Regions from separate parts of the Micromonospora sp. NPDC005413 genome, predicted to be linked through region 2. Evidence: riboswitches for the same ligand, from Rfam matches in the RefSeq annotation. Region 2 holds a riboswitch; the other holds the start of a gene.
The links. Region 2 has a riboswitch for thiamine pyrophosphate ahead of ABZS37_RS30900 (ECF transporter S component). Riboswitches for the same ligand answer to the same signal wherever they lie in the genome.
Positions count from the first base shown of each region.

Region 1: another riboswitch for thiamine pyrophosphate. It lies ahead of thiE (thiamine phosphate synthase); the one in region 2 lies ahead of ABZS37_RS30900 (ECF transporter S component).

Region 1 is NZ_JBEXEV010000002.1:592,571-603,681, forward strand. It holds gene ABZS37_RS05520 (hypothetical protein) at 1-2,143, shown strand, start outside; gene thiC (phosphomethylpyrimidine synthase ThiC) at 2,211-3,803, opposite strand; gene thiD (bifunctional hydroxymethylpyrimidine kinase/phosphomethylpyrimidine kinase) at 3,821-4,606, opposite strand; partial or broken gene ABZS37_RS05535 (thiamine phosphate synthase) at 4,730-5,233, opposite strand; gene ABZS37_RS05540 (thiazole synthase) at 5,359-6,138, opposite strand; gene thiS (sulfur carrier protein ThiS) at 6,135-6,335, opposite strand; gene thiO (glycine oxidase ThiO) at 6,326-7,579, opposite strand; gene thiE (thiamine phosphate synthase) at 7,576-8,202, opposite strand; TPP riboswitch at 8,197-8,306, opposite strand; gene ABZS37_RS05560 (ThuA domain-containing protein) at 8,617-11,111, shown strand, end outside.
Region 2 is NZ_JBEXEV010000049.1:18,123-29,233, reverse strand. It holds gene ABZS37_RS30910 (energy-coupling factor transporter transmembrane component T) at 1-486, opposite strand, end outside; gene ABZS37_RS30905 (ABC transporter ATP-binding protein) at 483-1,922, opposite strand; gene ABZS37_RS30900 (ECF transporter S component) at 2,049-2,642, opposite strand; TPP riboswitch at 2,716-2,820, opposite strand; gene ABZS37_RS30895 (alpha/beta fold hydrolase) at 2,928-3,758, shown strand; gene ABZS37_RS30890 (SIS domain-containing protein) at 3,933-4,682, shown strand; gene ABZS37_RS30885 (DUF6328 family protein) at 4,808-5,308, shown strand; gene ABZS37_RS30880 (acyl-CoA dehydrogenase family protein) at 5,513-7,462, shown strand; gene ABZS37_RS30875 (hypothetical protein) at 7,529-7,696, opposite strand; gene ABZS37_RS30870 (hypothetical protein) at 7,706-8,314, opposite strand; gene ABZS37_RS30865 (Fur family transcriptional regulator) at 8,512-8,910, opposite strand; gene ABZS37_RS30860 (metalloregulator ArsR/SmtB family transcription factor) at 8,907-9,206, opposite strand; gene ABZS37_RS30855 (metal ABC transporter permease) at 9,244-10,116, opposite strand; gene ABZS37_RS30850 (ABC transporter ATP-binding protein) at 10,119-10,880, opposite strand; gene ABZS37_RS30845 (metal ABC transporter substrate-binding protein) at 10,877-11,111, opposite strand, start outside.

The DNA.
Region 1 (11,111 bases), on a different contig from region 2:
CTACGGCTCATTGATCGCGATCCTCGCCGGCGCGCTCGGCGCGGCTGCCGCCGCCCTGCTGCGCTGGCCAGCGGGCGCCCGCACCGCGGACCCGCAGGCGATCGAGCCCACCGACATTCTGCGCGCGCTGCCCGCCGGCCCGGCCCTGCCCGGCTCCGAGTCGGCGAAGTCGGCGAACGACCGGGACACCGCCGAGCCCGCCGGTGCGCAACTGGCCAACACGGATCATTCTGCCGGGAGGCCGGCCGGCGTGGAACTGGCCGGCGCTGTCCCAGGTCCGTGGGCCGCCGGTGGCCCTGATGGCGTACGCACCGTCCCGGCGCACTGGGACTGGCCGGCGACCACGGCGAGCGGCCAGCACGTTCCGACTCCCGCCGCTCCGGCGACGCCCGCAGCCTGGGTGACCGACCCGACCGGTGAGTTCACCGCCGGAACGAAGAAGCCCACGTCGGGCCGGGACGATGCCACCGCCCGGACCGACACCGAGCCCTCGGCCACCACCGAGCCCTCGGCCACCACCGGCGTCAGCAGCTCGACCGGCACCACGCCGACCAGCACTGCGGCTGGGCGCGCCGATGCCGCCACTCCGACCGGCGGCCCCGGCGACGACGAGCCGACCGGCAGGGCGACGACCAGCAGCGCGACGACGGCCACCACCGGCAGCGCGACGACGGCCACGACCGGCAGCGCGACGACGGCCACGACCGGCAAGCCGATCGGTGACCGCACCGTCAGCAATGACACCGCCAGCGCGGTCACGACCAGCACGGGCACAGCCGACCCCGGCACAGCCGACCCCGGCACAGCCGACCCCGGCACAGCCGACCCCGGCACGGCCGAGGCGCCGCTGACGCCCAAGCCGCGCCGGACCCGCAAGCCGAAGGCCGTCCCGGGTGCCGCCGCCTCGAACGCGCCCGACGGCACGCCGCCATCCGAGTCGGAGGCCACCGCCGAGCCGACCACCGGCCGCACCAGAAAGACGTCCCGGCCCGGCAGGCCCGCCAACGGCACCGACTCTGGCGAGGCCGCCCACACTCCTGCGCCCAGGAGGAAGAGCCAGGGCACCGGGCCCGGCCTGACCACCGAGGCCGTCCCGGCCGCTACGTCCGGCACGCCGACGGCAGCAGCCGACCCGACCACACCGGCTGCCACCGCCGACTCGACGGGTGCACCGGCCGAACCGACCGTCACCACCGGCCCAATGACGAAAGCGGCCGACTCGCACACCCCGGCCACCGCCACCACCGGCCCGACGGCGGGACAAGCCGGCCCAGCCACCACCGGCCCGACGGCCGGACAAGCCGGCCCAGCCACCACCGGCCCGACGGCGGGACGGGCGGGCCCAGCTACCACCGGCCCGACGGCGACACCGACCGAATCGGCCAGTGATTCCGCAGCCGGCAGGGCTGGCGGGACCGACAGCGCACCCGCCACCGAGGGCGGCTCCACCGCTGGGTTGTTCGGGGTCACGGCTGCCAGCGACCCGGACGCGGAACTGTGGACGCCGGCTCCGTCGGCCTGGCCGGTCACCTCAGCGTGGACGGTGCCGCCGCAGGCCTCTGACCCGGGGTCGACGGCAGCGGAGTCGCCGACCGGGCCGGATGAGCCCACCGTGCAGACGCCGAGGCCCCGGCACCGGGCACCGCTGCCGGACCTGAGCCGAGCCGGCACCTGGAACGCCTTCAACACCGCCCGCCGCGCCCGACCGACGGAGTCGCAGGACAGCGCGGCCGCGGCGAGCGACCCGGTCGCTCCGGCCGGACACGCGACCGACGCCGCCCGACTTCGGTCGGCGGCCACGGCGTCTCCGTTCGTGCAGGAGCAGGTTGGCGCGCCCTCCGACGCCGCCGCCGGCACCGACGACCCGGCGAGCACCGACACCCCATCGGGCTCGTCGACGCCCAGCAAGGCGGCGGAGCAGCCCGCCCGGCGAGGACGGCTCGGCGGTCTGTTCCGCCGCAACCGGTCCCGGGGCGACGAGGAGAGCCAGGAGACATCGGACGCGACGGAACCGCTGCCGACGCAGGACGAGGAGTTCGTCGACTGGGTCGCCGGTCTCAGCAAGCCGGTGTCGGACAATGAGCCGGAGCAGGAGAACGGCCGCCGGTCGCTGCGCTCCACCGGTCGGCACCACCGCGACTGACCCCCACCCGACGGCATGTCGGACCCGCCGGGCGGTGGGCGAGCCGCCGGCCCAGAGCGCGGGCAGGTCAGGCCAGCGGCAGGTAGACCCTGCCGCCGCCGGAGACGAACTCCTCCGACTTGTCCTTCATGCCGCGCGCCGCGTACTCCTTGAGCTCCTGGGTGATCTTCATGGAGCAGAACTTCGGGCCGCACATCGAGCAGAAGTGCGCCGTCTTCGCCGGCTCGGCGGGCAGCGTCGCGTCGTGGTACGAGCGCGCCGTCTCCGGGTCCAGCGAGAGGTTGAACTGGTCCTCCCAGCGGAACTCGAACCGCGCCTTCGACAGCGCGTCGTCCCAGTCCTGCGCACCGGGGTGCCCCTTGGCCAGGTCGGCCGCATGTGCCGCGATCTTGTACGCGATCACGCCCGCCTTCACATCGTCACGGTCCGGCAGGCCGAGGTGCTCCTTCGGGGTGACGTAGCAGAGCATGGCGGTGCCGAACATTCCGATCATCGCGGCGCCGATCGCCGAGGTGATGTGGTCGTACGCCGGCGCGATGTCGGTGGTCAGCGGGCCGAGCGTGTAGAAGGGCGCCTCGTGGCACCACTCCTGCTGCAGGTCCACGTTCTCCTTGATCTTGTGCATCGGCACGTGCCCCGGACCCTCGATCATCACCTGGACGTCGTACGCCCAGGCGACCTTCGTCAGCTCGCCGAGGGTGCGCAGCTCGGCGAACTGCGCCTCGTCGTTGGCGTCCGCGATGGAGCCGGGGCGCAGCCCGTCGCCGAGGGAGAACGTCACGTCGTACTGCGCGAGCAGCGAACACAGCTCCGCGAAGTTCGTGTAGAGGAAGTTCTCCTCGTGGTGCGCCAGGCACCAGGCCGCCATGATCGAACCGCCTCGGGAGACGATGCCGGTCACCCGGTCCACGGCCAACGGCACGTACGGCAGGAGCACCCCGGCGTGCACCGTCATGTAGTCCACGCCCTGCTCGGCCTGCTCGATGACGGTCTCCCGGAACACCTCCCAGCTCAGCTTCACCGGGTCGCCGCCGACCTTCTCCAGCGCCTGGTAGATCGGCACCGTCCCGATCGGCACCGGCGAGTTCCGCACGATCGCCTCGCGGGTCTCGTGGATCCGCTTGCCGGTGGACAGGTCCATCACGGTGTCCGCACCCCAGCGGGTGGCCCAGGTCAGCTTCTCCACCTCCTCGGCGACCGACGAGCTGACCGCCGAGGTGCCGATGTTGGCGTTCACCTTTACCAGGAACGCCTTACCGATGATCGCCGGCTCGCACTCCGGGTGGTTCACGTTGAGCGGCAGCACCGCCCGGCCGGCGGCGATCTCGATCCGCACGAGTTCCGGGTCGACGTTCTCCCGGATCGCCACGAACTCCATCTCCGGCGTCACCACACCGGCCCGCGCGTACGCGAGCTGCGTGGGCCGGCGACCGTCCGCCCCGGCGAGCGGCGTACCCGCCCCCCGCACGGGTGCCACGTCACCCCGCTCGGCGATCCACGGCCCGCGCAACGGCGGCAGCCCCACCTCGGGGTCGGAACCGGGACCGGACGTGTCGTAGAGCCGTACCGGCGGATGGTCTCCGCTCAGCGGCACCTCGGCGAACGGCACCCGGACATCCGGCCGCGACCCCTCGACGTACACCTTGCCTCGTGCGTGCATGACAGCCTCCCTGGTGATCAAGCGGACCAGCCGAAGTGGTTCAGCGGCCCACGTCCCGCGCCCAGCTCCCAACCCCGCGCGCCGGTCAGCGCACGGAGCACGTACTCCTTGGCGGCCCCGACCGCCACCGGCACCGGATCGCCCAGCGCGAGCCGCACGGCGACCGCCGCCGAGAACGAGCACCCGGTGCCGTGGGTGTGCCGGGTGGCCACTCGCGGGGCGCGCAACAGGGTGGTGACTCCGCCGCCGTGCAGCACGTCGACCGCCTCTCCCCCGTCCAGGTCGCCGCCGGTGACCACGACGTACTCCGGGCCGCCTGCTCCGAGGGCCTCGGCGGCCACGACCATCCCGGCCACGTCGTCCACCGGGCGTCCGGTGATGGCCGCGGCCTCCGCGCAGTTCGGCGTCGCCACCCTGGCGTACGGCAGCAGCCGCTCCACCGCGCCCACCACGCCGAGCCGGTGACCACTGGTGGCGACCAGCACCGGGTCGACGACGAGCTGGGGCAGCCGGCCATCCCGTGCCGCCTCGGCCACCACGTCGGCCACCGCCGGGGTGCCGAGCATCCCCGTCTTGACCGCGCAGACGGTGAAGTCGGTGAGCACGCTGTCCAGCTGCTCGGTGACCGTGCGCGGGGGCAGCGGCAGGACGGCGTCGACACCGCGCGTGTTCTGCGCGGTGACCGCCGTGAGGACGCTGGTGCCGTACGCGCCCAGCGCGGCGAAGACCTTGAGGTCGGCCTGGATGCCTGCGCCACCGCCGGAGTCCGAGCCGGCGATGGTGAGCACTGTTGTCGGCGTCATCTCTCCTCTTTGGTTGCGGTTGGGGGCTGCGGTGGGGACCCCCGTCGGTTGCCGCCGGCTGTGGGAGGGCTTGGGGGTGACCGCCTCTTTGAAGGCTCTGGTCAGCTCGGTGGCTGTTTCGGCGGGGTCTTGGGCTCGCATGATCGCGCCTAGCACTGCCACTCCGACGGCTCCCGCCTCGACGCAGGCGGTGACCTGGTGTGGTGTTTCCACTCCGCCCAGCGCAAGGGTGGGAACTGGGCTGTTGTGGATCAGCTTTCGCAGGCCGCCTGGTCCGAGGGGTGGGCCGTAGCCGGGTTTTGTTCTGGTGGGGTAGATCGGGGAGACGGTGGCGTAGTGCTCAGTGGTCAGTCGGCGCAGCTCGGTGTGGTTGTGGCAGGAGCGGCCGACCAGTTGGTGGGTCGGCGGTGGGTACGGGCCGGCGGCGGGCAGGTGGACGGCGTCGCCGCCGAGCGGGTCGGGGCCGGCCACGATGAGGGTTCCGCCGACGTCGACGAGGATCGCCCGCAGGTCGGCCGCTAAGGCGGTGCGCTCGGCGCGGGGCAGGTCCTTCTCCCGCAGCACCACCCAGCGCACTCCCCCGGCCACAGCCCTCGCCACAACCCGGTCAAGCCCTCTTCGCGCCATCAGCCGATCCGTCAACACCACGACGCCCGACGGCACGGTCGCCGACGAGATCTTGGAAGGAATCGGCCCCTCGACGGGCGGTTTGCTTCCAAGATCTTCCAGCGGCGCCCATCCGCGTTCGCCGGTCACAGGTCGGGTCTTCCCTCGTCGGGTGTGGAGGGAAGCGCGTGGAAGCGACGGGCGATTCGACCGGCGCCTGCGGCCAGCTGCCCCGCCTCGACGGCGTAGCGCATCGCGGTCGCCATCGCCACCGGGTCCGCCGCCCGGGTTACCGCGCTCGCCAGCAGCACCGCGTCGCAGCCCAACTCCATGGCCAGGGCCGCGTCGGAGGCGGTGCCGATGCCGGCGTCGAGGATCACCGGCACGTCCACACCCTGACGGATGAGCCGAATGTGGTGCGGGTTGCCGATGCCGAGCCCCGAACCGATCGGTGAGCCGGCCGGCATCACCGCGGCACAGCCCACGTCGGCGAGCCGGCGGGCGAGCACCGGGTCGTCGCTGGTGTACGGCAGGACGGTGAAACCGTCGGCGACCAACTCCTCGGCGGCGCGCAGCAACTCCACCCCGTCGGGCAGCAGCGTCCGCTCGTCACCGATCACCTCCAGCTTGATCCATTCGGTGTCGAACGCGTCCCGGGCCAGCCGGGCCACCTTCACCGCCTCGGTCGCGGTGTGGCAGCCGGCGGTGTTCGGCAGCAGCCGTACCCCGCACCGGTCCAGCAGCTCCAGCAGCCCGCCGGTGGAGCCCGGCGCCGTGCCCACCCGGCGCAGCGCCAGGGTGACCAGCTCGGTGCCGGACGCCCGGATCGCCTGCTCCAGCACGTGCAGGTTCGCGGCGCCGCCGGTGCCGAGGATCAGCCGCGACGTGAACGTCACCCCACCCAGCTCGAAGGGCACGCCGCTCACCCGCCCTGCGCCGCGGTGAGCACCTCGACCTGGTCACCGTCGCGCAGCACCGTGGCCGACCATGCTGCGCGGGGCACCACCTCGCCGTTGACCGCGACCGCCACTCCACGCTGCTCAGGCACGATGTCGCGGACCAGGTCCGCCACCGACGCACCACCGGGGACGCTGCGTCCGGCCCCGTTCACCGTCAACTCCACCGGTCCCCCTCCATCGTCCGTTCAGGTCCGCCCGACCCGGCCGCGAAAGGCCCAGCCGCACCAGGCCCAGCCGTACCAGGCCCGGCCGCACCAGGCCCGGCCGCACCGTGCCCGGCCGCACCAGGCCCAGCCTTGGCGCCGGCGGGAAACCGGTCAGGCCCGAAGGGCGCGAGCAGCGGGTCGGGTACGCCGGTGAGCACCAGGTCGGCGATCAGGTCGGCGGTGATCGGGGTGAGCACGATGCCGTGCCGGTGATGCCCGGTGGCGGCCAGGACGTCCGGCCGGCCGGGCAGCGGCCCGAGGATGGGCGCGTTGTCCGGGGTGCCCGGGCGCAGCCCGGCGATCGCCTCGACCAGGTCGTACTCGGCCAGCTCGGGCAGCAGGTCGATGCCGGCACGGAGCAGGCGCTGCACGGCACTGGCGGTGATCGTGGTGTCCGACCGCTCCTCGACCGTCGCGCCGAGCACGACCTCGCCGTCGGCGCGGGGCACCAGGTAGACGGGTTCGCCGTCGGCGTACCCCCGGATCACGTGTCGGAAGCCCGGCGCGCCGCCATCGGGCGCGCGTAGCCGGAGGATCTGGCCCTTCACCGGCCGCACGGGCAGGCTGGTGAGTGCGGCGGCCCCGCAGCCGGCGGCGACCACGGTGATCCGTGCGTCCACCTCGGACAATTGGTGAACCGCTTGCGGTACGAGCACCGCGCCGGCCCGCTGCGCGGCCGTCCGCAGCGCCGGCACCAGCAATCGGGGGTCGACCAGGTGGTCGGTGGGCGCGAGCGCGCCGCCGCGCACCCGTGGGGCGAGCGCCGGCTCGCGGTCGCGCAGCTCGCTGGGGCGCAGAGGGGTCACGGGCAGGCCCAACCCCTGCTGGTACGCCCAGAGCCGGCGCGCCTCGGCCAGGTCGTCGCCGGTCAGCCCGACCATCAGGGTGCCCTCGGTCCGGTAGCCGATCTCGGCGCCGGTCGCCTCGCTCAGCTCGGCGGCGAACTCCGGCCAGCGGGCGGCGGACGCCAGCAGCAGCCCGGTCAGCTGCCGCTCACCGAAGTACGCCTCGGCGACCGGGGAGAGCATGCCGGCGGCGACCGCCGACGCCCCCGAGCCGGACGCCGGATCGTGCACCGCCACCCGCAGCCCACGGGCGGCGCAGCGCCAGGCGATGGCCAGCCCGATCGGCCCCGCTCCCACCACCGCCACGTCCGGCCGGGCCCGGTCGCTCGATCGCGGTGACGGGAACCGGCCGGTCAGCACGTCAGGGCCTCGATCAGCTCGGCGGTCGCCCGCGCCGGGTCGGCGGCAGCCGAGAGGGCACCGACGACCGCCACCCCGTACGCCCCGGCGGCTCGCAGAGCCGGCACCCGGGCGGCGGTCACTCCGCCGATCGCGATGACCGGCACGTCAACGGCGTCGGTGACCGCGCGTACCCCCGCAGGGCCGATCGGGTCCGGCAGGCCGAACTTGGTGCTGGTGGTGTGGCACGGCCCGACGCCCAGGTAGCTGGCTCCCGCCGTGACGGCCTCGGTCGCCGTTCCCGGCCCGCGGGCGGTGGCTCCCAGCACGCCGGTGGGGCCGAGCACCCGGCGGGCGGCGGCGACCGGCAGGTCGTCCGCTCCGACGTGCCCGCCGGCGGCGCCCACCGCCAGCGCCACGTGCAACCGGTCGTTGACCAGGCAGGTCGCCCCGTACGGCGTGCAGAGCGCCAGCACCAGCTGGGCCAGGTCGTACGCCTCGCGGTCGGTGGCGGAATCCTCGACCCGGACCTGCACCACCAGGTCGGCGCGGGCCGCCGTGAGGGCGGCCCGGACCACGGTGAGTGGGTCCCGCCCGGGTCGGGTGTCGGTGATCAGATGCAGTCGTCCTAGGGACGGCACGGCAACGCTCCTCCCTGCGCCGGCATTACCCGGATCAGGTTCGACGGTCGGGGGCTGTCAGCCCCCCTCTCAGCCCGGTACACCGGACTCCCGTGGGTTACTTGCGTGTCACCGTACGACAGATCCTCCGGTCTGCCAAGGCGGGGGCGGCGGCGGCCGGTGGGCCGGACCGCGCCGAAAAGAGCGAGATACATGGGGCACTTCATGTGGTCCTGTTCGGAATGTCGCCTGCCGTTGCAGAACCGTTACCCGCCGGCATCTTGCCGGACATTGGGCAAGCCGAATTAATTTGTTTAGCGATTCGACAAAATGCTGGTGTGGACACCCTGGCACGGTGTCACCACCGGCTCCATCCGGGACGGTCTTCGGCGAGCCGGCCCCGCGATCCCTGTCCACTGCGACATAGGAGGCGGCGTGCCCCGTTCTCGTCGTGCCCGCGTACCCATCACCGCGACTCTGATCTCCCTGGCTGTCGCCTCGACGACCCTGTTCGGCATGCCCGCGCAGGCGGCTCCGGCCGCCGCGCAGGTCCCCCCGCGAGAGGCGCCCGCCGCAGCCCCGGTCACCCAGGTGGTGCCGAAGCCGGCAAAGGCCGCCGACGATCCCTTCTCCGTCCTCGTCTTCTCCAAGACCGCCGGCTTCCGGCACGACTCCATCCCCACCGGGGTCGCCGCCATCCAACAGCTCGGCGTCGCCAACGGATTCACCGTGGACAACTCTGAGGACGGTGCCGCATTCAGCGACGCCAACCTGGCGAAGTACAAGGCGGTGATCTGGCTCTCCACCACCGGTGACGTCCTCGACGCCGAGCAGCAGGCGGCGTTCGAGCGCTACGTCCGTGCCGGTGGCGGTTACGTCGGCATCCACGCCGCGTCGGACACCGAGTACAGCTGGGGCTGGTACGGCGATCTGGTCGGCGCGTACTTCGCCAACCACCCGGCGAACCAGCAGGCCACGGTCAAGGTGGAGGACCACGCCCACCCGTCCACGGCCGAACTGCCGGACCGCTGGTCCCGGTTCGACGAGTGGTACAACTACCAGACCAACCCCCGGCCGGACGTGCACGTGCTCGCCAGCCTGGACGAGAAGAGCTACACCGCGGGCGCCGGCGCGATGGGTGCCGACCACCCGATCGCCTGGTGCCAGGACTTCGACGGTGGCCGATCCTGGTACACCGGAGGCGGGCACACCCGGGAGTCGTACGCCGAGCCCGAGTTCCTCTCCCACCTGCTCGGCGGCATCCGGACCGCGGCCGGTGTCGAGGCCGGTGACTGCGGCGCCTCGAAGACCGCGAACTTCGAGAAGGTCACGCTGGACAGCAACACCAGCAACCCGATGGAGCTGGACATCGCCCCCGACGGGCGGGTCTTCTACATCGAGCGCGACGGTCGCGTGCAGATCGTCAAGCCGGACACCAGCAGCACCGTCACCGCCGTCGACCTGGACGTCTTCACCGGCAACGAGGACGGCCTCATCGGCATCCGGCTCGACCCTGACTTCGCCACCAACAAGTGGGTGTATCTCTACTACGCCCCGAACGACGGGGTCGCCCGCAACCTGCTGTCCCGATTCACGGTGACCGGCGACACCATCGACCCGGCCAGTGAGAAGCAGGTGCTGCGGGTCGACACCCAGCGCAACACCTGCTGCCACGCAGGCGGCAGCATGACCTTCGACGGTGAGGGCAACCTCTACCTGGCCACCGGTGACAACACCAACCCGTTCGAGTCGAGCGCGTACACGCCGATCGACGAGCGGCCGGGCCGCCAGGACTACGACTCGCAGCGCACCTCCGGCAACACCAACGACCTGCGCGGCAAGGTGATCCGGATCCACCCGGAGGACGACGGCACGTACACCGTCCCGTCGGGCAACCTCTTCGCGCCGGGCACCGAGAAGACCCGTTCCGAGATCTACGCGATGGGCTTCCGCAACCCGTTCCGGATCGGCACGGACCCGAAGACCAACACGCTGTACGTCGCGGACTACGGCCCGGACGCCAACGCGGACAACCCGACCCGGGGCCCCCGGGGCCTGGTCGAGTGGAACGTCGTCACCCCCGGCAACTACGGCTGGCCGTACTGCACGGGGACGAACGAGGCGTACAACGACTACACGTTCCCGTCCGGTCCGAGCGGCGCGAAGTTCGACTGCGCTGCGCCGGTGAACAACTCGCCCAACAACACCGGCCTGACCAACCTCCCGCCGGTCGTTCCGGCGACCGTCGACTACGGGTACGCCGGTGACGCGCGGTACCCGGAGATCGGCGGCGGCGGCGCCCCGATGGGCGGCCCGGTCTACCGGTACGACGCCGACCTCAACTCCAACCGGAAGTGGCCGGCCTACTACGACGGCAAGGCGCTGCTCGGCGAGTGGAACCAGTCGAAGATGTACACGATGCAGCTGACCGCCGACGGTAAGTCGTTGGTGGACATCAACCAGTTGCTCACCGGGATGAGCATGGTCCGGCCGATGGACTTCGAGTTCGGCCCGGACGGCGCGCTGTACCTGATCGAGTGGGGCAGCGGCTTCGGTGGCAACAACGACAACTCCGGCGTCTACCGGATCGACTACACGGCCGGTGACCGCGCGCCGATCGCGGCAGCGGCCGCCACCCCGACCTCGGGGCCGGCACCGTTGACGGTCACCTTCTCCAGCGCCGGCTCCCGGGACCCGGACGGTGGCGCGCTCACCTACGCCTGGACCTTCGGCGACGGGCAGACCTCGACCGAGGCCAACCCGACGCACACGTACGCGACGGCGGGCAGCTTCACCGCCCAGCTCACCGTCACCAACCCGAAGGGCCGTACCGCGGTGGCCAACGTGCCGGTCACCGTGGGCAACACCGCACCGACGGTGACCATCGAGTTCCCGCCGGACGGTGGCTTCTTCAACTGGGGTGACCAGGT
Region 2 (11,111 bases):
CAGCGGCACCAGACGGAACGCGGCCAGTGCCCCGATGGCGAACCGGGCCGGCGCCTTCACGTTCTGGATCAACGCGTCGGCCAGGTCGGTGGGGTCGGTGGTCGCGAAGACGATCACACCGGGCAGGGCCACCGCGAACACCCGCAGCACCAGGCCGAGCGCGGTGAGCAGCACGCCGGTGCTCACCAGCACCGGCCCCACGTCCAGCAGGACCCGGCCGGACCGGTCGGCGGCGAAGAGCACCAGGGTGACCAGGATGCCGGCGGCGCTGAGCAGCAGCGGCCAGGCCCGCCGGGCCAGCACCCGGTAGCGGATGCCGAACAGCGGCAGCACGGCGAGTTCGAGTGCGATGGCGATCGCCGGGGCCACCGGGTCGAGGGTGGCCAGCAGGGTGAACGAGAAGACCAGCGCGGCGGCGACCTTCGCCACGGGGTTACGACGGGCCAACGGCGCGTCGGGCGCGGCGATCGGCTCAATGCTGATCATCGGGTGCCGTCCGGGTCGGTCACGGTTCGTTGCAGGGTGACGGTGCGGTCGGCGAGCGCCGCGACGAAATCCGCGTCGTGGGTGACCGCGACCACGCCGTGCCCGGCGTCGCGCAGGTCGGCGAAGAGGTCGACCAACTCCCGCCAGGTCCGCCGGTCCTGGCCGAAGGTGGGTTCGTCGCAGATCAGCAGGCGGGGCGCCGTGGCCAGGGCGGTCGCGACGCTCAGCCGCCGCGCCTCACCACCGGAGAGGGTGTACGGGTTGGCAGCGGCGAGGCGGGTCAGTCGCAGCCGCTCCAGCAGCCCGGCCACGGTCTCCTTGACGGCCGCCTCGGGCTGACCGGTCCGGCGCGGGCCGAGCGCCAGCTCGTCGAAGACGGTGCTGGTGACGAACTGGTGCTCCGGATCCTGGAAGACCGACCCGATCCGCCGGGCCAGCGCGGGCGCTCGCCAGCGGTGCGGGGGAGTGCGGTGATCCGGCCCGGCCAGCTCGGCGGACGCGGTGACGCGTCCGGTGCCCGGGCGGAGGAGGCCGCCGAGCAGCAACGCCAGGGTGGACTTGCCCGCGCCGTTGGGTCCGCGTACGGCGAGTGCCTCGCCGGCGCGTACCCCCAGGTCGGTGGAGCCCAGCCGGGGCGGCAGGCCGAGCCGGTCGGCGGTGAGCAGGAGTTCTCCGGGAGCGGAGGTGGCTGGCCGGGGCGCGACCGGGTGACCGGGCACCCACACGCCCTCGGCGGCCAGGGTGGCACCGTGTGCGGCGAAGACCGCCGCTGGCGTACCGTCCGCTCGGACCCCGCCGCCGGGGTCCAGGACGACCACCCGGTCGACCAGCGGTAGTGCCTCGGCGACCCGGTGCTCGACGAGGATCAGCGTGGTGTCGGCGTCCAGCGCGCTGGCCACCGCCTGCCGGACGAGGTCGGCACCGGCGGGGTCGAGATTGGCGGTCGGCTCGTCGAGCAGCAACAGGCCAGGGCGCAGGGCCAGCGCGCCGGCCAGGGCGAGGCGTTGCTGCTCGCCGCCGGAGAGCGCGGCGGTGTTGCGGTCCCGGGAGTACGGGAAGCCGACCCGGTGCAGTGCCTCGTCCACCCGTGGCCAGATCTCGTCGGCCGGAACGCCCCGGTTCTCCAGCCCGAACGCGACGTCGTCGCCGCAGCGGGCCATCACCAGTTGGGTTTCCGGGTCCTGGAAGACGATGCCGACCCGTTCGCGCCCCTTGCGCGGGTCGAGCCCGTCGATCTCGACGGTGCCCTCCTGCTCGCCGGAGTCCTCGGGAAGCAGCCCGGCCAGCGCGCTGAGCAGGGTGCTCTTGCCGGCCCCCGAAGGCCCGAGCAGCAGAACCCGCTCCCCAGCCTCGACCCGCAGATCAACCCCGCGCACCGCCCAGGCGCGCCGCCCAGCGTGCCGCCACCCAAATCCCCGCAGCAGTACCCCGCCCACCAACCCCCACCCCCCTCCCGCCCCACCAGGTCCCCGCCGGCCACCCACCGTCCGGTGATCAAGAGGTTTGCGTCAGAAAATCGCTTCTCGTTGACGCAAACCTCTTGATCAACGCGGCCAGGTGGGTCAGATCAGGGCGCGGTCCCGGGCTACCGGGAAGCGGTCCAGGACGCCGGTTTTGGCCAGGGCCTGGGTCAGCAACCAGCCGCCGGCACCGGCGATCACGGTGGCGCTGACGATGGTGAGCAGCGCGTACGGGATGCGGTAGTCGGTCAGCGCGTAGTCGACGTTCCAGATGAAGAAGTCGAACAACGCGGCGCTGAGACCGGTCAACGCGCCGGCCAGCACTGCGGTCGGCAGGCGGAACGACCGGTACCGGAAGGCGGCGAACGCCAGCTCGGCGCCGATGCCCTGCACGATGCCCTGCGGGATCACCGTGCCGGCCCACTGGCTGCCCAGCAGCGCGGAGAGGACCGCGGCCACCGTCTCGCAGTAGAGCGCGGCGCCGGGCTTGCGGATGACCAGACCGCCGATCACGGCCGGCATCAGCCAGACGCCGTAGAGCAGCGTCTGCGCCGGCGGGAAGAAGGCGAACGCACCCTCGGTGGCACTCCAGATCAGGCCCCAGGCCCAGAAGATGACGCCGAAGGCGACCGCGATCACCGAGGCGACCACGATGTCGATGGTGCGCCAACGGTTGGTGTCGGTGGTGGATTTCATGTGTTACTCCCAGTTCTGAGTGCGAACCAGGAGAAGACGCACGCCGCGTCCGGTGGCACCGGACTGCGGCGCGGCTGGAGGTCGACCGAACTCCCTGCGCTGGCATTACCCAGATCAGGTTCGAGGGTCTGCGGGCGTGCCCGCACTCTCAGCGCTGTGCGCTCCCCTGTCGGATATGAAGTTGTCTCGCTGACGCTAACACCGACCGGGCTGCTGGCCCAGGAGGGCATCCGCCTGACCTGCGGGGAGCAACCGGCTCGTCGTCGGCTGGGTACGCTTCCGATCATGCGGGTCGACGCGCGAGGTTTCACGTTCGAGGTAACAACCGGCGGTCCTGCGGACGGCGTACCCGTCCTGCTGCTGCACGGTTTCCCTCAGCACAGCGGTGAATGGGACGACGTGGTGCCGGCGCTACACGCGGGCGGGCTGCGCACGTACGCGCTGGACCAGCGCGGATACTCGCCGGGCGCCCGGCCGACGGCGGTGGCCGACTACCGGATCCCCGAGCTGGTCGCCGATGTGGTGGCCGTGCTCGACGCCCTCGGGCTGGACGCCGTGCACCTGGTCGGCCACGACTGGGGCGCGATCGTGGCCTGGGCAGTCGCCGCCCAGCACCCGGATCGGGTCCGCACGCTGACCGGGGTGTCCGTGCCGCATCCGGCCGCCATGGCGCACGCCCTGGCCACCGACGGCCAGCAGAAGGCCCGCTCGTCGTACATTGCGCTGTTCCGCAAGCCGGGCAAGGCGGAGAAGGTGCTGCTGGCCTGGAACGCGACCGCGCTGCGCAAGCTGCTCGGTGGGGTGGGCGACGCGTCCCGGGTGGACCGCTACGCCAACCCGATGCGCGAGCCGGGGGCGCTCACTGTCGCCCTGAACTGGTACCGGGCGATGTCCCGCGCCGACCTGGCCGCCGTCGGCCCGGTCGCGGTGCCCACCACGTACGTCTGGAGTGACCGGGACGTCGCCATCGGCCGGACCGCCGCCGAGGCGTGCGCGGCGAACGTCACCGGCGACTACCGCTTCGTGCAGCTGACCGGGGTGAGTCACTGGATCCCGGACGCGGCGCCCGGCCCGCTCGCCGAGGCGATCCTGGCGCGAGCCGGCGGAACGGCCTGAGCCGTGCAGGTCAGCGAGGGAGGGCCACCGTGACGACGGACGCCAGCGGGTTGGGCATCCGGCGCTCCCTCGCCGCGCAGCGGTTGGCGCTGGGACCGGCAAATTGATGCGCCAGCGGGCTGCGGTCGACTTCGCGGTGCGCTGGCTGGCCCGTAACCGGACAACGGAGGACGCATGACGGTGAGTGCCGAGGACTACCTGACCGTGGTGACCGAGACGATCGGCCGGGTGGCCGCCAGTCAGCGGGAGGCGGTGGGACGGGCTGCCGACCTGATCGCCGACGCGGTGCGCGCCGACGGCGTGGTGCACGCCTTCGGCACCGGCCACTCGGAGGCCCTCGCGATGGAGATCGCCGGCCGGGCGGGCGGTCTGGTGCCGACCAACCGGATCGCGCTACGCGACCTGGTGCTGCTCGGCGGCGAACCGGCCGAGCGGCTCGGCCCGATGCTGGAACGGGACCCGGCCGTCGCGCACCGCCTCTACGAGCTGGCCCCGGTGCGGCCCACCGACGTCTTCGTGCTCGCCTCGAACTCCGGGGTCAACGGCGCGATGGTGGAGTTCGCCAGCCTGGTCAAGGAGCGCGGCCACGGGCTGGTGGCGATCACCTCGGCACAGCACTCGGGGCGGATGACCTCCCGCCACCCGTCCGGGCGCAAGCTGAGCGATCTCGCCGACGTGGTGCTCGACAACGGCGCCCCGTACGGTGACGCGACGCTGCCGCTTCCCGGCGGCGGTGCCGTCGGTGCGGTCTCCTCGATCACCGCGGCGCTGCTGGCCCAGCAGGTCACCGTGGAGGTGGTGGCGCGGTTGCTGGCGGCGGGGGAGCGACCGCCGGTCTACCTGTCGGCGAACATCCCGGACGGTGACGCGCACAACGCGGCGCTGGAGGCCCGGTACGCGGGTCGGATCCGACGCGGCTCCTGAGGCGACCCGTCCGGCGGGTGGCCGGGGAGATGCCGTGAACTTGTTTCGCGCTCGGCGGGGTGGGGCATTGGCGTTGCTGCCGGCGGGCGGGACCGCCGGCAGTAGCGTCTCACCGGAGGTAGCGCGTGTCCAAGGAGACCGAGAAGCAGCGCTGGCAGCGCAACTTCGCCGACCTGTTGCAGGAGTTGCGGGTCGCACAAACCGGCGTGCAGATCCTCTTCGCCTTCCTGCTCACCCTGCCGTTCAGCAACGGGTTCACCAGGACCAGCGAATTCCAGCGGGATGTCTACATCGTTGCGCTGCTCGCCGCGGCCGCCGCCACGGCACTGATCATCTCGCCGGTGGCGTTCCACCGGGCGCTGTTCCGGCAGGGGCGCAAGCCGGAGCTGGTGCGGTTCGCCCACCGGATGGCCACCGGCGGCCTCGCCTTCATGCTGATCGCGATGGTCAGCTCGGTGCTGCTCATCACCGACTTCGTGCTGGACCGGCCGATCGCCTTCCTGCTCAGCGCCCTGACCGGCCTCTGGTTCCTCACCTTCTGGATGCTCCTGCCGTTCGCTCGACGCAGCTGGGGTGAGGACGACGTCAACGACGAGGACGACGACCCGGAGACTCTCGCCAACTGACGACGCCGGGCATCGACAAACTCGATCTTCACGCAGCGCTACCCCTGGGTAACACCCGGGGGTAGCGTGGCGTTGAGGGCGCATGCCGACGCAGCCGCACCGAGGTTCGAGGGGGCAGCCGTGACCACGACGCAGGACGGCCGACCGGCACCGGACAACCCCGACTCCGAAGCCGCGCCCAGCACCGCCGACGCCGCGGCCCTCTTGCCGGCGGAGGCCGGACAGGCCCCGTCGCCGGCGGAAGCCGGGCAGGTCTCCGAAAAAGAGGCCCGGCAGGTCGCCGAGGCCGCTCGCGAGGCCACCTGGGACCGACCCAGCTTCGGCAAGGAGCTGTTCCTCGGTCGGTTCCGGCTTGACCTGATCAACCCGTGGCCCCGGTCCGATCCAGACGACGTGGCCCGCGCCGAGGAGTTCCTTGGTCGGTTCCGCGCTTTCCTCGCCTCCGAGGTGGACGGCGCGGCCATCGAGCGGGACGCATCCATTCCGGACTCGGTGTTCCACGGCCTGGCCGACCTCGGCGCGTTCGGCATGAAGATCGACCGGAAGTACGGCGGGCTCGGGCTGAGCAACCTGCACTACTGTCGGGCGCTGATGCTGGCCGGCTCGGTCAGCCCGGCCATCGGCGCGTTGCTCTCGGCGCACCAGTCGATCGGGGTGCCGCAGCCGCTGAAGATGTTCGGCACCGCCGAGCAGAAGCAGCGCTTCCTGCCCCGGCTCGCCGCCGGCGAGGTGTCCGCGTTCCTGCTCACCGAGCCGGACGTCGGCTCCGACCCGGCCCGGCTGGCCACCATCGCCGAGCCGACCGAGGACGGCACCGGCTACCGGCTCAACGGGGTGAAGCTCTGGGCCACCAACGGCATCGTGGCCACCCTGCTGGTGGTGATGGCCCGGGTGCCGGCCACCGCCGGTCGCCGGGGTGGAATCACCGCGTTCGTGGTGGACGGCGACAGCGCGGGCATCACCGTGGAGCGGCGCAACGAGTTCATCGGCCTGCGCGGCCTGGAAAACAGCCTCACCCGGTTCCACGACGTGTTCGTGCCCGCCGAGAACGTCATCGGCGGCGAGGGCAAGGGGCTGAAGATCGCCCTGACCACGCTGAACACCGGCCGGCTCTCGCTGCCGGCAATGTGCGTGGGCGCCGGCAAGTGGGCGTTGAACGTGGCCCGGGACTGGGCCGCCGACCGGGTCCAGTGGGGCCGTCCGGTGGGCGAGCACGAGGCGGTCGCGCAGAAGCTCTCCTTCGTCGCCGCCACCACGTACGGCATGGAGACCATGCTCGACCTCTGCTGCCTGCTCGCCGACGACGACCGCAACGACATCCGGATCGAGGCGGCGCTGGTCAAGCTGTACGCCAGCGAGATGGCCTGGAAGATCGCCGACGAGCTTATCCAGATCCGGGGCGGGCGGGGCTACGAGACGGCCGACTCGCTGGCCGCTCGCGGCGAACGCCCGGCCGCCGTCGAGCAGATGCTGCGCGACCTGCGGATCAACCGGATCTTCGAGGGCTCCACCGAGATCATGCATCTGCTGATCGCCCGGGAGGCGGTCGACGCCCACCTGTCGGTGGCCGGCGACATCATCGACCCGGAGGCGGGTCTGGGTCGCAAGGCACGGGCCGGCGCCCGAGCCGGCGCCTTCTACGCGAAGTGGCTGCCCACCCTCGCTGTGGGCCGGGGCCAGCGCCCTTCGGCGTACGCCGAGTTCGGGCCGCTGGCCGGGCACCTGCGTCAGGTGGAGCGGTCGTCGCGCAAGCTGGCCCGGTCGACGTTCTACGCGATGTCCCGCTGGCAGGGAAAGATGGAGCGTAAGCAGGCGTTCCTGGGTCGGGTGGTGGACATCGGCGCCGAGTTGTTCGCGATGTCGGCGGTCTGTGTCCGGGCCTACGCCGAACGGGACAGCCGACCGGAGAACGTCGAGCTGGCCGACCTGTTCTGCCGGCAGGCGCGGGTGCGGGTGGACGCCCTGTTCACCGCCCTCTGGGACAACACCGACTCGGTCGACACCGCCGCCGCGAAGCGGATCCTCGCCGGCCGCTACGCGAGCCTGGAGGAGGGCGTCATCACCCCGTCCGACGAGCTGCCCTGGGTGGCCGGCTGGTCGCCCGGCCCGTCGACCGCCGAGGACGTCCGCCGCCGCATCCCACCGAAGCCGTGATCGCTCCCGCGCGGGCCGGCGCTACTCAGCGTCGGGCGGCGCGGGCGGTGGCGTCGATGGCACCGGTCAGCGGGAGACAGCCCAGGCCAGCACCGCGGCCAGGAGCAGGCCGTTGAGCCCCGCCAGGGCCAGGTACGCCGCAGGCGGGATCTTCTTGCCCCGCCGTACGAAGGAGACCAGGACGGCGGCGTAGCCGAGCAGCAGGACGGCGATGACGATCAGGAAGTAGAACACCCGAAGACCTTAGCGGCCCCTCCCGCGCAGGCCGAGTTGGCGCAGCTCCAACGCGGCCAGGGCGTCGACGGTCTCGTCGTCGCCGCGCCGCCACGCCTCGGCGACGTCCGGAGCGATTCGGGTCAACCGACCCAGTGGCTGGGTGGCCAGCGCGCGCAGGGCGAGCAGGTCCCGACCGGCCGGGCCGGCGGCCAGCTTCGCGGCTGAAGAGGCCCGGCGCACCCACCGCACCCGCAGCGGCAGCCAACCGAAGAGCACCAGACCGAGTGGGAAGATCAGCACCGCGATGGCGAGGGCGAGGGCGAGTTGGTCGACCAGTTGCTGCTGGTCACGGCCGGCGTCGGCGAGTGACCGGGCGGCGTCGGCGGCCCGCTGGAAGGGCGCGGTCAGCTCGTCGCCGACCAGTGGCACCCGGCCGACCTTGCTGCCGGCCTCGCCCAGGTTGTCGGCGAGCCCACTACCGGCGCCCTCCAACTTCTGCCCCGGTACGGCGAGCTTCTGCACCAGGTCGTGCAGCCAGAGCGCGCCGCGGATCGCGACGTACACCCAGGCGACGACGAGCAGGTCGGTGAACAACTGGCGGGCGGCGGTCGGAAACCGATCGGCGTAGATCTTCACGCCGGACAGCGTGCCACGAACGGCCCGATTCTTGCAGCTGTGGAAATGAGTCTCGGGGGCGCGACCGACCATCGCCGCAGCAAGATCGTGCTCGATCGAGGAAGTAGTGGTGTCGGCGTGATCCGGAGGCCACTACATCCTTGATCGAGCACGATCTACGAAGGTGGTCCGGGTCGATGGCGGGCGGGGCGCGGGTGTCAGCGGACGCAGGTCGGGCAGGTGCCGAAGATTTCCAGGGTGTGGCTGACGTCGGCGTAGCCGTGCTGCGCGGCGACCCGGTCGGCCCAGCTCTCCACCGCAGGCCCGGCCACCTCCACGGTGCGCCCGCAGGCCCGGCAGACCAGGTGGTGGTGGTGCCCCTCGCTGCACCGGCGGTAGAGGTGCTCGCCGCCCGGCGGTCGCATCACGTCGATCTCACCAGAGTCGGCCAGCCCTTGCAGGGTGCGGTAGACGGTGGTCAGGCCGACCCGCTCGCCCCGCTGCCGCAGCATCGCGTGCAGGTCCTGGGCGCTGTGGAAGCCCTCCATCTCGCCCAGCAGCGCGCTCACCGCCGAGCGCTGCCGGGTGTTGCGCACCGCGGCGCCGCTCTCACTCATGATCCCTCCCCGGCGTGGCTGACCGCGTCCGCCACGATGTGCGCGACGTGCTCGTCGACCAGGCTGTAGGCAATCTCCCGACCTCGGCGGGAACCCCGCACCACGCCCGCACCCCGCAGCACCCGCAGGTGCTGGGAGACCAGCGGTTGCGTGGCGCCGAGCTTGTCCACCAGCTCGTGCACGCACCGCTCACCGTCGGCCAGCTCGCTGACGATGGCCAGCCGGATGGGCGCGGACAGGGCGCGGAGCAACTCGCTGGCCCCGTCGAACCCGTCGTAGCCCGTGGCGCTGGTCATCCTGCAACGGTAACCAATACCGCGGACATCTCGCTGATCAGGATCGACTCAGCACGACCTCGTGCGGTTCCGGTGTTGGCGCGGCGGTCGGTGTCGCCCGGCGGCGCAGCGTCCGCCAGACGCCGCCGGCCACGGCCACCACCAGGAAGGAGGCGATCGCCACCAGCACCACCGAGGCACCCGGCGCGGTGTCCGCCGTAGCCGCCACCCAGACACCGGAGCCGGCGGCGAAGAACCCGAGCGCCATCGCGGCGGTCATCGTGCTGCGGAAGCCCCGGGTGACCTGCTGGGCGGTGGCGACCGGCACCACCATCAGCGCGCTGATCAGCAGCACCCCGACGGCCCGCATCGCGATGGTCACGGTGACCGCGGTGGCGACCGCGATCAGCAGGTTCAGCGTGCGCACCGGCAGGCCGGAGACCCTGGCGTACTCCTCGTCGTGACTGACCGCGAAGAGCGCCGGGCGCAGCGCGATCATGGTGACCAGGATTGCCGCACCGAGCACCGCGATGGTGGTCAGGTCGCCGGGCGAGATGGTGGTCAGCGACCCGAACAGGTACGCGTTGAGGTTCGCGCTGGTCGCGTCGGAGAGGCCGACCAGCAGCACGCCGCCCGCGATGCCGCCGTAGAAGAGCAGGGCCAGGGCCAGGTCACCGGACGTACGCCCACGGGCACGGACCACCTCGATGGCGATCGCGCCGATGGTGGCGGCGATCACCGCCACCAGCACCGGCGAGCGGTTGAGCAGCAGGCCGGCCCCGACGCCGGTCAACGCCACGTGCCCGACGCCGTCGCCGATCAACGCGAGCCGGCGCTGCACCAGGTAGATGCCGAGTGCCGGCGCGGCCAGGCCGATCACCAGCGCACCGATCAGGGCACGCTGCATGTAGGGGTACTGGAAGAGTTCCATGCTCAGTTGCTCCACAGCCCGGCGGGCTCGTCAGGACCGTGCGGGTGCACGTGGTCGTGGTCGGGCTCCGCGTGATGGCCGGCTGGGTCCGGCACCGCGCCGTCGTGACAGATACCACCCTCGTGGACGACGACCGCCCGGGTGATCACCGGTCGCAGCGGGCCCAGCTCGTGGGCCACCAGCAGCACCGTCCCGCCGTCGGCGACGAAGTCGCGCAGCGCGCCGGCGAACGCCTCCTGGCTGGCCGCGTCCACCCCGGCGGTGGGCTCGTCGAGGACCAGCAGCTCCGGTTCGCCGGCCAGTGCGCGGGCGATCAGGGTGCGCTGCTGTTGGCCGCCGGAGAGCGTGGCCACCGGGTCGGTGGCCCGGTCGGCGAGCCCGACCGCGCGCAGTGCCGTGTCGACGGCGGCCCGGTCGGCTCGACCCGGCGGGCGGAACACCCCCCGACGGGCCAGCCGGCCGGAGGCCACCACCTCGCGGACGGTGGCCGGTACGCCGCCGCCGGCGCCCAGGCGCTGCGGGACGTACCCGATGCGTTCCCACTGCCGGAAGCGGCGCAACGGCCGGTCGAAGAGGGTGACCGAGCCGGCGCTGATCGGCACCAGCCCGAGAACGGCGCGGATCAGGGTGGACTTGCCGGAGCCGTTGGCCCCGAGCACCGCGACCACCTCACCGGCGGTCACGGTGAGCGAGATGTCCCGGAGCACGGGGCGGCCGTCGTAGCCGACCATTCCGTGCTCGACGGTGATGACAGGTGAGGTCACGAGCAGCTCAAGGCCGTCTGCAGGGTCTGCAGGTTCGTACGCATCACCGAAAGGTAGTCCCCGTTGCTGCCGGCGGCGAGCCCCTCGATCGGGTCCAGGACCGCGGTCTTCGCGCCGACCTGACCGGCGATCGTCTCGGCGACCTTCGGGCTGACCAGGGTCTCGAAGAAGATCGTGGTGGCGTGGTGCTCCTTCGCCTCCTCGATCACGTGCGCGAGCCGCTGCGGCGAG